Regions from separate parts of the Sedimenticola sp. genome, predicted to be linked through region 2. Evidence: predicted binding sites of a transcription regulator. Region 2 holds the regulator's gene; the other holds the start of a gene.
The links. The regulator FNR, encoded in region 2, switches genes on or off when oxygen is low (the NO sensors DNR and NnrR bind a similar motif). The targets are predictions, from matches to a motif close to TTGATNTANATCAA.

Region 1 (5,793 bases), on a different contig from region 2:
AATATCTGTCGGTGCCGTACCGATGTTGATATTGGCGTTACTGTTGGTGAACCTGTTGCGAAGTGCCGGTGCGGTTGATCTGTTGGAACCTCTGCTGGCGCCGGTTTTTTCACTGTTTGACCTACCGCCGGCTGCGCTACTTCCGATCGTGACCAAATTTATTGCCGGGGGCACCGCCATGATGGGGGTGACCATGGAGTTTGTACAGAGTGACCTCATCACGCTATCGGGACTGAATCGGTTGGCCGGCTTTATGATTCATCCTTTTGATATCGTGGGTATTGCGATTCTTATCTCGGCCGGTCCACGTGTCGTGGCGGTGCTACGTCCGGCACTCTACGGCGCCGTACTCGCCATCACACTCAGAGCCGTCTTGCACGGCTTGATTTTCTGATATCGGTAGAAGTCCGTTATCGTTGATCAATCGACCACCTGTGTGGTAGTGGTCATATTGTCCGGTTGCCCTGTAATTCCACATCGCGTATAAGCGGTAGCAGTCTAATCAGGGCCCATTGTTATTATGAATGTTGTATTTTTTTTCTTGGTGTTTGTCGCCTTTGTGACGGCGGCCTGGCGGCAGCTCAGCCTGCCCACCGGCGATATCAGTCCGATGGATGCACTTTCCAAGGCGATGATTGATTCGGCAACCGGTGCCGTTGAGCTGGCATTGGGCCTGGTTGGCGTGATGGCGCTTTTTCTCGGTTTGATGAAGATTGCCGAGCAGGGTGGGATGTTGACCATCCTGGCCCGTTTGATTCGTCCTCTGATGGTCAGGTTGTTTCCTGATGTACCGGCCGATCACCCCGCCATGGGGGCGATGATTTTGAATATGTCGGCCAATATCCTGGGTTTGGGCAATGCCGCCACACCGTTCGGTATCAAGGCGATGCAGGAGCTCAACCGCCTGAATCCCTGTAAGGGCACTGCAACCGACTCGATGGTGCTGTTTCTGGCTATAAACACCTCAAGTATTACGCTGTTGCCTACCGGGGTGATTGCCCTGCGGGCATCGGCGGGATCGGCTGATCCCGCCGGTATCCTGCCAACGACGCTTTTTGCCACGCTCTGCTCAACCTTGGCTGCGATCCTGGCCGTTAAGGCTTACCGGCGCTTTTTTCCGCTCTCCCGGAGTCAGGATGATCAGGATACGAAGGCAGTAGGTGAGGATGAGACTGCATCCGGGGTTTCGCTGTTGGATGACGGGGGGGAGGGATATCCGGCATGGGTATCTCTGTCGGCATTGATCGGTTTTCTATTACTGATACCGCTGACCGTACTCTATGGGCAGATCCTCTCTCCCTGGATCCTGCCAGGCTTGATGTTGGGTTTTCTGCTGTTTGGTGTGGTGCGTAAGGTGCCGATCTATGAAAGCTTTGTCGACGGGGCCAAGGATGGTTTCCAGGTGGCGCTGAAAATTATCCCTTACCTGGTGGCGATTTTGGTAGCGGTCGGGATGTTTCGGGCGAGCGGTGCGATGGAGTGGATGGTAAGCCAGATCGGCCAGCTGACCGGCTTATTTGGATTGCCTGCCGAAGCGCTTCCCATGGCATTGTTGCGACCCCTATCCGGTTCGGGGGCCTATGGTGTCATGGCGTCGATCATCAATGATCCGGCTATCGGTCCGGACAGCTATGTGGGGTATCTGGTTTCGACCCTGCAGGGATCCACTGAAACCACTTTCTATGTGCTCGCCGTCTATTTCGGTGCGGTTCAGGTGAGACGCATCCGCCATGCCCTGGCGGCCGGATTGACCGCCGATCTGGTCGGTGTGATCGCCACGGTGGCGGCCGTTTCGTTTCTCTATGGTTAGAATGGGCTGATGCTGCACATCTCCAACAGCGTGACGATTGCCGATAATGAGATCGAATTTTCAGCTATTCGTGCCCAGGGTGCGGGCGGGCAGAACGTCAACAAGGTTTCGACTGCCATTCACCTCCGATTTGATATTCGGGCTTCATTGTTGCCGGCTTTCTATAAAGAGCGGTTACTCATTTTTAAGGATCAGCGTATCTCCAAAGAGGGGGTTGTGATTATCAAGGCGCAACGTTTTCGCAGTCAGGAGAAGAACCGAGAAGAGGCGCTGCTACGTCTGAAAGAACTGATCCTCTCAGCGACACGTATACAGAAAACACGCAAACCCACCCGGCCAAGTAAAAATTCGCAAAAGCGACGCCTGGAGAGTAAAGAGAAACGTGGCCGCATCAAGGCCCTGCGAGGCCGGGTAGAGGATTGACCCCGATTCAATAGTATGTGTCCGCAATAGTTGATTTAGCGCAAGCCCAGTGTGTCGACTACTATTTTCAACAGAGGATATGGCGCAGTATATCCGTTTGATAAGTGAATAAAGCAGGGGGTGGTACGTGAGCCGCAAAAAGAGAGTCCATCACAATAGTGAAAAAAATAAAGATGCGATCCCCTATGTTGAAGAGTCGCTGGATGAAGTGACAGACGCCCCTATCAAGAAGATCAAGAATTCAGTTTATGAGAAAGAGCTGTTTCGGCTGCAGTTGGAACTTGTCAAGCTGCAGGCGTGGATCGCGCAAGAGAAGCTTAAGGTCGTCGTGATCTTTGAAGGCCGCGATGCGGCCGGGAAAGGCGGAGTGATCAAGCGTATTACCCAACACTTGAATCCACGCATCTGCCGAGTGGTCGCACTACCGGCACCGACGGAACGGGAGACCAGTCAATGGTATTTTCAACGCTATGTCTCCCACTTGCCAGCCGGCGGCGAGATGGTGCTGTTTGACCGCAGCTGGTACAACCGGGCGGGTGTTGAGCGGGTGATGGGGTTCTGTGACAACGAAGAGTACAGTGAATTTCTCCGTTCTTGTCCGGAATTTGAGCGGATGCTGGTACGTTCCGGAATTATTCTTCTCAAATACTGGTTTTCTGTATCGGATGAAGAGCAGGAACGGCGCTTCCAGAGTCGTCTGGAAGAGCCGCACAAACGTTGGAAATTGAGTCCGATGGACCTGGAGTCCCGCTCGCGTTGGGTAGAGTATTCCCGTGCCAAGGATATGATGTTTGCGCACACGGATATCAAGCAGGCCCCTTGGTTTGTCGTTAAGTCCGACGTCAAAAAACACGCTCGACTCAACTGTATCTCCCACCTTTTAAGCATGATCCCCTATAAGGACCTGACCCCGAAAGAGATTGTCCTGCCAAAGCGCAAGGACAGCCTGGGTTATGTGCGCCCGCCAATGTCGGATCAAACCTTTGTACCGGAAATTTACCCCTGAGAGCGTGTTGCTAGGCGCGCTTCTTGAGCACTCAGCTTGACTATCCGTGCAGGGTTGCGGATCACCAGGTAGACCCCGTAGGCGGTCAGGCTGATACCGGCAACGCCCCAGGCTGTCAGCCGCTCATCGAACAAAATCCAGGCAATTACGGCGGTCACGGGTGGGGTCAGATAGAAATAGGCCGCCACTTTGGTGGCTTCACCCTCCCTGATCATCAGCATCAACAGGAGGATGGCGCTCAGCGATAGACCGAATACCAGCCACAACAGTGCGGCGATAAACTGGGGTTGCCAGTCTATTTCGCGGGTCTCGAACAGATAGGCGAGCAGGCTCATGATGAGGGCGTTCGCCAGGTACTGGTAAAAGGTGCCGGTCAGCAGATCGATCTTGGCGCAGAAACGTTTTTGAAACAGTGTGCCGATAGTGATACCGAATAGCGCCATTAAGGCGAACAGCAGTGAGACATAACTGAATTGCAAAGCATGGCTGCTGGCTTTTCCCAGCAGTAATACCATCGCTACACCACAGATACCCAACAGTAGGCCGGCCAACTGTTTTTTGTTGACTTGATTGTCCATCCAGATCCAGGCGATCAGTGCAGTCAGGATCGGTTGCAGGCCTACCAGAAGGGAGGCCAGACCGGCCGCCATCCCGGCATTGATAGCGGCGAAGACCCCGCCCAAATAAGCCGCGTGTACCAGTGAACCGACCAGCATGGAGTGCAGTGCTCCCTGCGGGGAGGGCCATTTGGGTTTGTAGAAGCGGATCAGAACCAGGAATACCCCCAGGGTGATGTACATACGCAGCGCGAGGACGGTAAAGGGTTCTGCATAGGGCAAGGCGTATTTGGCGCCTATAAAACCGGTTGCCCATAACAGGACAAACAGAATGGGGATCCAGCGCAACAGCTGTGGTGAAGGCATCGTCGAATTCCAGGTCGGTAAAGCTTGAATATAGATGGCTGGCCGCAGCACACATAGGGGCAGATCCATGTAAAAACATAGGGTACAGATCTGCTGTTTGTTTAAATATTTACATATGTGTATGGTTGTACCCGGTTGCCTCTGATAAAGCCAAAGATGGATTTAATCAGCGTGTCCCTCGTTTGGTGGCGCAAATATTCGCCGCAAAGGAATCGGTTCGATGCATCTCTATCAGCAGCTTATGAGCCATATACAGGATCAGATCCGCGTCGGTGTGTACCGACCGGGACAGATTCTGCCATCGATTCGGGAGTTGGCGCAGCAACGTGCGGTCAGCCGCAATACCGTTGTTCAGGCCTATGATCGTCTGGCCGAAATGGGGTTGATCGCTTCCCGGGACCGCACCGGATTTTATGTTTTGACACCCCACGTCCGGGTGGCGGAATCGGTAAAAACAATCAATGAGTTGATGCCGTCAACCCCAGGCCATGATCACTTGGCTTTTTCGGTGGTACGTTCGGCCGGATCCAGTCAGTTGGCGCCACTCGGCAGTGCTCACCCCAGCGGTGAATTTCCGGCACTTCAGTCGTTTCGGCGAATTTATAATCGACAACAGCGTATTGCCCGTCGGGAAGAGGTGAAGCTCACCCAATATGAGGTGCCGCCGGGGCATGCTGGGTTGCGTCGACAATTGGTCAGGCATATGGCGCGTTCGGGGGCGATTGTAGACCCGGAAGAGATCGTGGTCACCAACGGTTGTCAGGAAGCGCTAAGCCTGGCGCTGCAGACCCTGACACAACCGGGTGACATCGTGGCCATTGAATCTCCCGGGTTCTACGGCACGCTGCAGTGTCTGGAGGTATTGGGGTTGCAGATTCTGGAGATTCCCTCCGACCCGCTGTACGGTATCAACCTGGATCTACTGGAACAGGCATTGGCGCGCTGGCCGGTCAAAGTTATCTTGATTAATCCAGTATTCAATAATCCTCAGGGGCATGTGATGCCGGATGAGGCCGCCAGGCGGTTGTTGGCGTTAACCGAGCAGGCCGATTTGCCGATCATCGAAGACGATGTGTTTGGCGATATCAGTTATGAAAGTGGCCGGCCCAGAAGCGTGAGGTCTTGGGACGGTCAAGGGCGGGTACTGCTCTGTTCGTCGCTGTCAAAAAGCCTGGATTCCGATCTCAGGCTCGGTTGGGTTGCTGCGGGACGTTACAGCGAGCAACTCTGTTATCGCAAATATGTGACCACCATGGCTTGTCGAGGACAGATTCAGGCGGCTGCGGCGGAGTTCCTCTCCGGCAGTCGCTTCGGCAGGCACCTGAAGATGATCAGCCGTTGTTACCGCGAGCGGCGGGATTTCACCCTGGAAACCATCAATCGTTATTTTCCTTCACCTACCCGGGTTAATTTACCGCGAGGCGGATTCCACTGCTGGGTCGAATTGCCGGCGGTCGTCGATTCAAGCCGGCTCTATACGGAGCTGATGAAACAGGGTATTAGTGCTACGCCTGGTACGTTATTTGGTGTGCGGGGGCAGTTTGATCACTTCCTGAGAATTAACTATTCGTGTATCAATAATAATGAAAAATATACAATAATATTCAAAAAGATAGCTGATGTTATTAATG
Region 2 (5,793 bases):
GTCTGGCGTTGGCATAAATTAGCCCGGACTATACGCAAAACACCTGTTTTTTTCCAGGAAACCGGTCATGTTGCCGGGATAAAAACCCGTGATGAGCTTTTCCGGGTGTGAGTGGTCTGTTTAGCAGGTAGACTGGTTACAGCCTGGATCGGGCCAAACGTGATATTGATGCGTTGCACAAATGACAGTGTCTGTTGATGAAGAGACTATTTAACCGAATTATCAAGCCGCCCTCGACGGATGACCTGCGCCGCTGGTTCGGTACGACGCCGGGGCGCGAGTTGCTCGCTATGGAACTGGATTGCCTGGAACAACTGCTGTCGGAGTGTTTCGGCTACTATCTGCTGCAGGTTGGCTGCCTCGGTTTGCAGATGGATCCGCTGCGCATGAGCCGGATTAAGTCGCAGGTGGTGCTGGTGCCCAGAGAGGAGGATGCCTTTGGCGCCCAATGTGTGGTGAGCGATCCCCAGTACCTGCCCATCGCATCGGACAGTATCGATACCGTATTGCTTTCGCACACACTGGATTTTTCCAAGGATCCGCATCAGTTGTTGCGGGAGGTGGAGCGGGTGCTGATCCCCGAGGGACACGTCATTATTGTCGGTTTCAATCCCTGGAGCCTGTGGGGCATCTGGCGCTTTCTGCGAATGCGCAGCAAGCGGGTTCCCTGGTGCGGCCACTTTATCTCGTCCTGGCGGGTTCACGACTGGCTTTCGCTGCTTGGATTTGAGATCAAGGCGGAGCAGGGGGTGATGTTCAGGCCGCCCCTCGGCCGGGAACGGATGATGCAGCGTCTGGGTTTCCTGGAGCGGATAGGTGAGCGCTTCTGGTCGCCGCTGTCGGGTGTCTATATGATATTGGCGGTCAAGCGGGTGTCGCGGCTGACGCCGATCAAGCCAGCCTGGAAGCTGCGCCCCCGGCGCATCCGGGGCGGCATGGCAGAACCCTCTGCGAATAATATCCGGCATACCAGGAGTAGAGATTAAGTGATTGAAAGGGTAGAAATATTTACCGACGGGGCCTGCAAAGGCAATCCGGGTCCCGGTGGCTGGGGTGCGGTGATGCGCTACAAAGGGAAAGAGCGGCATCTGTACGGAGGCGTGCCGGATACCACCAATAACCGGATGGAACTGATGGCCGTCATCAGCGCCCTGGAAGCACTGACCCGTTCGGTCCCTGTACGGGTGACGACCGATTCGAAGTACGTGCAGCATGGTATTACCGAATGGATCAAGAATTGGAAACGCAATGGCTGGAAGACCGCGGCGAAAAAGCCGGTCAAGAACAGCGATCTTTGGCAGCGCCTGGATCAGCTTGTGGCACAACACGATGTGCAGTGGTCATGGGTGAAGGGGCACAATGGCCACCCCGAAAATGAATTGGCCGATAGTCTGGCAAACAAGGGTGTAGAGGAGTTGGGTGTATGAGCGTGCGCCAGATTGTACTGGATACGGAGACCACCGGCTTGGAGCCCTCCCAGGGGCACCGGATTATCGAGATCGGTTGTGTGGAGATGGTCGAGCGTCGGCTGACCGGGAATAATTTCCATCAATACCTGCAGCCGGATCGGGAGATCGACCAAGCGGCGATCGAGGTGCATGGCATCACCAATGAATTCCTGGCGGATAAGCCGCGATTCGGTGATCTGGTGGATGATTTTCTGGCTTACATCGAAGGGGCGGAGTTGATCATCCACAATGCGCCGTTTGACGTCGGTTTCCTGAATCATGAGCTGCGGTTGTTGGGGGGGGATCATCCAACGTTGGATGCCGTCTGTAGCGTGGTGGATACCCTGGTCATGGCCAAAAAGATGCATCCGGGGCAGCGTAACAGCCTGGACGCACTGTGTAAGCGGTATGACATCAATAACAGCCACCGTGAACTGCACGGAGCGTTACTGGATGCGGAGATTCTGGCTGACGTCTACCTGATGATGACCGGCGGCCAGGGCGCGTTGTCACTGGATGCTGGGCGCGGTGAAGGGGATACGGCGGGGGAGCGGATTCAACGCCTGGATTCGTCCCGGCCCCGTTTGAAGGTGGTTAGGGCGAATGTCGAAGAGTTGGCGTTACATCAGCAACGGCTGGATATGATCGAGAAAGGGGCCGGCAGTTGTCTCTGGCGGCGTATGGAATCGCCTGAATCGGCCGATTCTTAAATCTGGGATGGATTCGCTCAGGTGGCTTGCTGTTCGCGCACGCCACTCTGGTCGCCGTGCACGATCTGTTTGATCCGCTCGATATCCAACAGTTGTATATGCTTACGCTCCACCTTCAGCAAGCCATCGTCCTGAAAACGGGTGAACAGGCGGCTGACGGTCTCGACCGCCAATCCCAGATAGTTGCCGATCTCATGCCGTGACATACTGAGATAGAAATCGGACGGAGAAAAGCCGCGGCGCTGGAATCGGCCGGACAGGCTCAACAGGAAAGAGGCCAACCGCTCCTCGGCATTGCGCTTGCCCAACAGGGTCAACATATCCTCGTCGTGACCGATCTCCCGACTCAACAGACGGTACATCTGGTGCTGCAGGCTGGGGATTGTACTGCTCAGCTCTTCCAGCCGGGCGAAGGGGATTTCGCAAACAGCCGTAGTCTCCAGGATCTTGGCGGAGCAGTGGTGGAAGCCGCTCTCAATGGCGTCCAGCCCGATCATCTCGCCAGGTAGGTGGAAGCCCAGAACCTGCTCGCTGCCGTCTTCGCCCGGGTCAAAGCTCTTGACGGTGCCAGTCTTGACGACATAGATACACTGGAAATTATCGCCCTGACGGAACAGATGATCACCACGGTGAAGCGGACGGTTGCGCTTGACGATATTGTCCAGCAAATCCACGTCTTCCGGAGTAAGCCCCATTGGGAGACAAAGAGAGGTAAGGCTACAGTTCCTGCAGGCAACCTTGATATTGTCGAAAGAGATGACCTTGTGTTCGCTCACTGGACTACCTGACTTCTCCGTAGGAAGGGATATTTTGCAGATTGCTTTGCTCTGGATCAAGTATCTTTTCCGGAGGCGTCCTGCAAAGAGGTGCGATGGAGATGATACTAAATGATTTTACCTCTGCCTGTCAGGTTGCCTGTCCCCTTATGTCCGGTGTGGGTTTCATGCCCGACCGAGGTGAAAACAGAATTTGATAGGTAAGGCGCCTCGTTTTGGTGCGTACGTGCCAGGGTTGGCCTGTGAAACGGTTCATGGAGAGCGATAAATAAGCGGCCTTTTGATTGAGGCTACAGCCTGTTTCGCGTACTATTAAACCCCGTCCTGAATGATTTCTTTCCTCCACCACAAGACATAGAGTCTATGACCAAATTCGTATTTATCACGGGCGGTGTTGTTTCCTCGCTGGGCAAAGGTATTGCCTCTGCCTCACTGGCCGCACTCCTGGAAGCGCGCGGCTTAAAAGTCACCATGATCAAGCTGGATCCGTATATCAACGTGGATCCCGGGACCATGAGCCCGTTTCAGCACGGTGAAGTCTTCGTTACCGAAGATGGCGCTGAAACCGATCTTGATTTGGGGCACTATGAGCGTTTTATTCGCGCCACCATGGGCCGCAATAACAATTTTACCACTGGACAGATTTATGAAAGCGTCATCCGCAAGGAGCGGCGCGGTGACTATTTGGGCGGCACTGTCCAGGTGATTCCCCACATTACCAATGAGATGAAAGACAGTATCCGCTTGGGGGCCGGCGATGCCGATATTGCCCTGGTGGAGATTGGCGGTACGGTGGGCGATATCGAGTCCCTGCCGTTTCTCGAGGCAATTCGACAGATGGGCGTGGAAATGGGTAAGCAGAATGCGCTGTTTTTGCATTTGACACTGGTGCCCTATATCCCCACCTCTGGCGAAATCAAGACCAAGCCGACCCAGCATTCGGTTAAAGAGTTGCGCTCTATCGGGATTCAGCCCGACGTGCTGCTGTGTCGTTGTGAGAGCGCACTGCCGGAAGGCGAGCGTAAAAAGATAGCCCTGTTTACCAACGTTCCCGAAGAGGCGGTTATCACCGGGGTCGATGCAGACAATATCTACCGGATCCCACTGCTCCTACATGAGCAGAAGATGGATGAGATCGTAGTTCGCCAGTTGGGGCTCAACGTACCGGCTGCGGATCTGTCCGAATGGCGGGCGGTAATCGATGGCCTGGAAAACACAGATGGCAGCGTGACTGTCGCTATGGTCGGCAAGTACATGAACTTGACGGAGGCGTATAAATCCCTTTCCGAAGCGTTGATTCACGCCGGCATCCATACTCACACCAAGATCAACATCAAATATATCGATTCCGAGCAGGTGGAGAAAAGTGGCACCGACTGTCTTAAGGGGGTCGATGCGATTCTGGTTCCCGGTGGTTTTGGTGAGCGGGGTGTCGAGGGTAAGATCGAGACAGTGCGTTATGCTCGCGAGCATAAGATACCCTATCTGGGAATCTGTCTGGGTATGCAAGTAGCGGTGATTGAGTATGCGCGCCATGTGGCGGGTATGACCGATGCCCATAGCACCGAATTCAATCGTGAGACACCCTATCCGGTTATTGCACTGATCACCGAATGGCTCAATGCGGATGGTGAGCTGGAAGTGCGCAGTGAAGAATCCGATCTCGGTGGCACCATGCGGTTGGGCGGGCAAGAGTGTCGGTTGGACGAAGATGGGTTGACCCGCAAGCTGTATGCCAGCGATACCATCATTGAGCGCCATCGTCACCGTTATGAATTTAATAATCAATATCTGCAGGTACTGGAGAAAGCGGGGTTGAAGATCGCTGGCCGTTCTATGGATGGCAAACTGGTCGAGATTGTAGAAATCAGCGATCACCCATGGTTCGTTGCCTGCCAATTCCATCCGGAGTTCACCTCCACACCGAGGGATGGCCACCCGCTATTCACCGGTTTTGTCCAGGCGGCACGGAAGTATAAATACGACATGAGTAGGGAGACAGCAAACGCATGAAACTTTGTGGATTCGAGGTAGGACTTGAGCAGCCGCTGTTTTTAATTGCCGGCCCCTGTGTCGTGGAGAGCGAGCAGTTGGCTCTGGACACAGCCGGTGAGCTGAAAGCGTTAACCGGACGGCTGGGGATCCCGTTTATCTACAAATCGTCTTTCGACAAAGCCAACCGCTCTTCGGGGCAGAGTTACCGCGGACCCGGCCTCGAAGCGGGACTGAAGATCCTGGAAAAGGTCAAGCGGGAGATCGGTGTCTCGCTACTGACAGATGTGCATGAAGATACCCCGTTGAGTGAGGTGTCGGCCGTGGTGGATGTGTTACAGACACCGGCCTTCCTGTGTCGGCAAACCAATTTTATCAAGGCGGTAGCCAGCCAGGGATTGCCGGTAAACTTGAAAAAAGGCCAATTTCTCGCTCCCTGGGATATGAAGCATGTGGTGGAAAAGGCGCGCAGTACCGGTAATACGCAGATTATGGTGTGTGAGCGAGGTGCCTCGTTTGGCTACAATAATCTGGTTTCCGATATGCGTTCGCTGGCGGTGATGCGTGAGTCGAGTGCGCCGGTGGTGTATGACGCCACCCACTCGGTGCAGTTGCCCGGCGGTCAGGGGAACGCTTCGGGCGGACAGCGCGAGTTTGTGCCGGTACTGGCTCGTGCTGCAGTAGCAGCGGGTGTTTCCGGGCTGTTTATGGAGACCCATCCCAACCCGGAGAAAGCCTTGAGCGACGGCCCCAACTCTTGGCCGCTGGATAAGATGGAGGCGTTGCTGGAGACGCTTATGGAGCTGGATCAGGCGGTCAAGCGCCGTGGATTTATCGAAACCACACTATAACAGACGATACGGATCC

Region 1: ppk2 (polyphosphate kinase 2) is a predicted target of FNR. The motif match lies at 2,264-2,277, and genes of this name have one in related genera.

What each region holds. Positions count from the first base shown of each region.
Region 1 covers NZ_JBNKFS010000010.1:112,625-118,417, forward strand. The annotation lists gene ACQY5R_RS09030 (nucleoside recognition domain-containing protein) at 1-394, shown strand, start outside; gene ACQY5R_RS09035 (nucleoside recognition domain-containing protein) at 521-1,810, shown strand; gene arfB (alternative ribosome rescue aminoacyl-tRNA hydrolase ArfB) at 1,817-2,233, shown strand; gene ppk2 (polyphosphate kinase 2) at 2,433-3,239, shown strand; gene ACQY5R_RS09050 (DMT family transporter) at 3,230-4,162, opposite strand; gene ACQY5R_RS09055 (PLP-dependent aminotransferase family protein) at 4,383-5,793, shown strand, end outside.
Region 2 covers NZ_JBNKFS010000001.1:74,333-80,125, reverse strand. The annotation lists gene ACQY5R_RS00425 (class I SAM-dependent methyltransferase) at 198-986, shown strand; gene rnhA (ribonuclease HI) at 990-1,427, shown strand; gene dnaQ (DNA polymerase III subunit epsilon) at 1,430-2,158, shown strand; gene fnr (fumarate/nitrate reduction transcriptional regulator Fnr) at 2,176-2,934, opposite strand; gene ACQY5R_RS00405 (CTP synthase) at 3,298-4,947, shown strand; gene kdsA (3-deoxy-8-phosphooctulonate synthase) at 4,944-5,777, shown strand.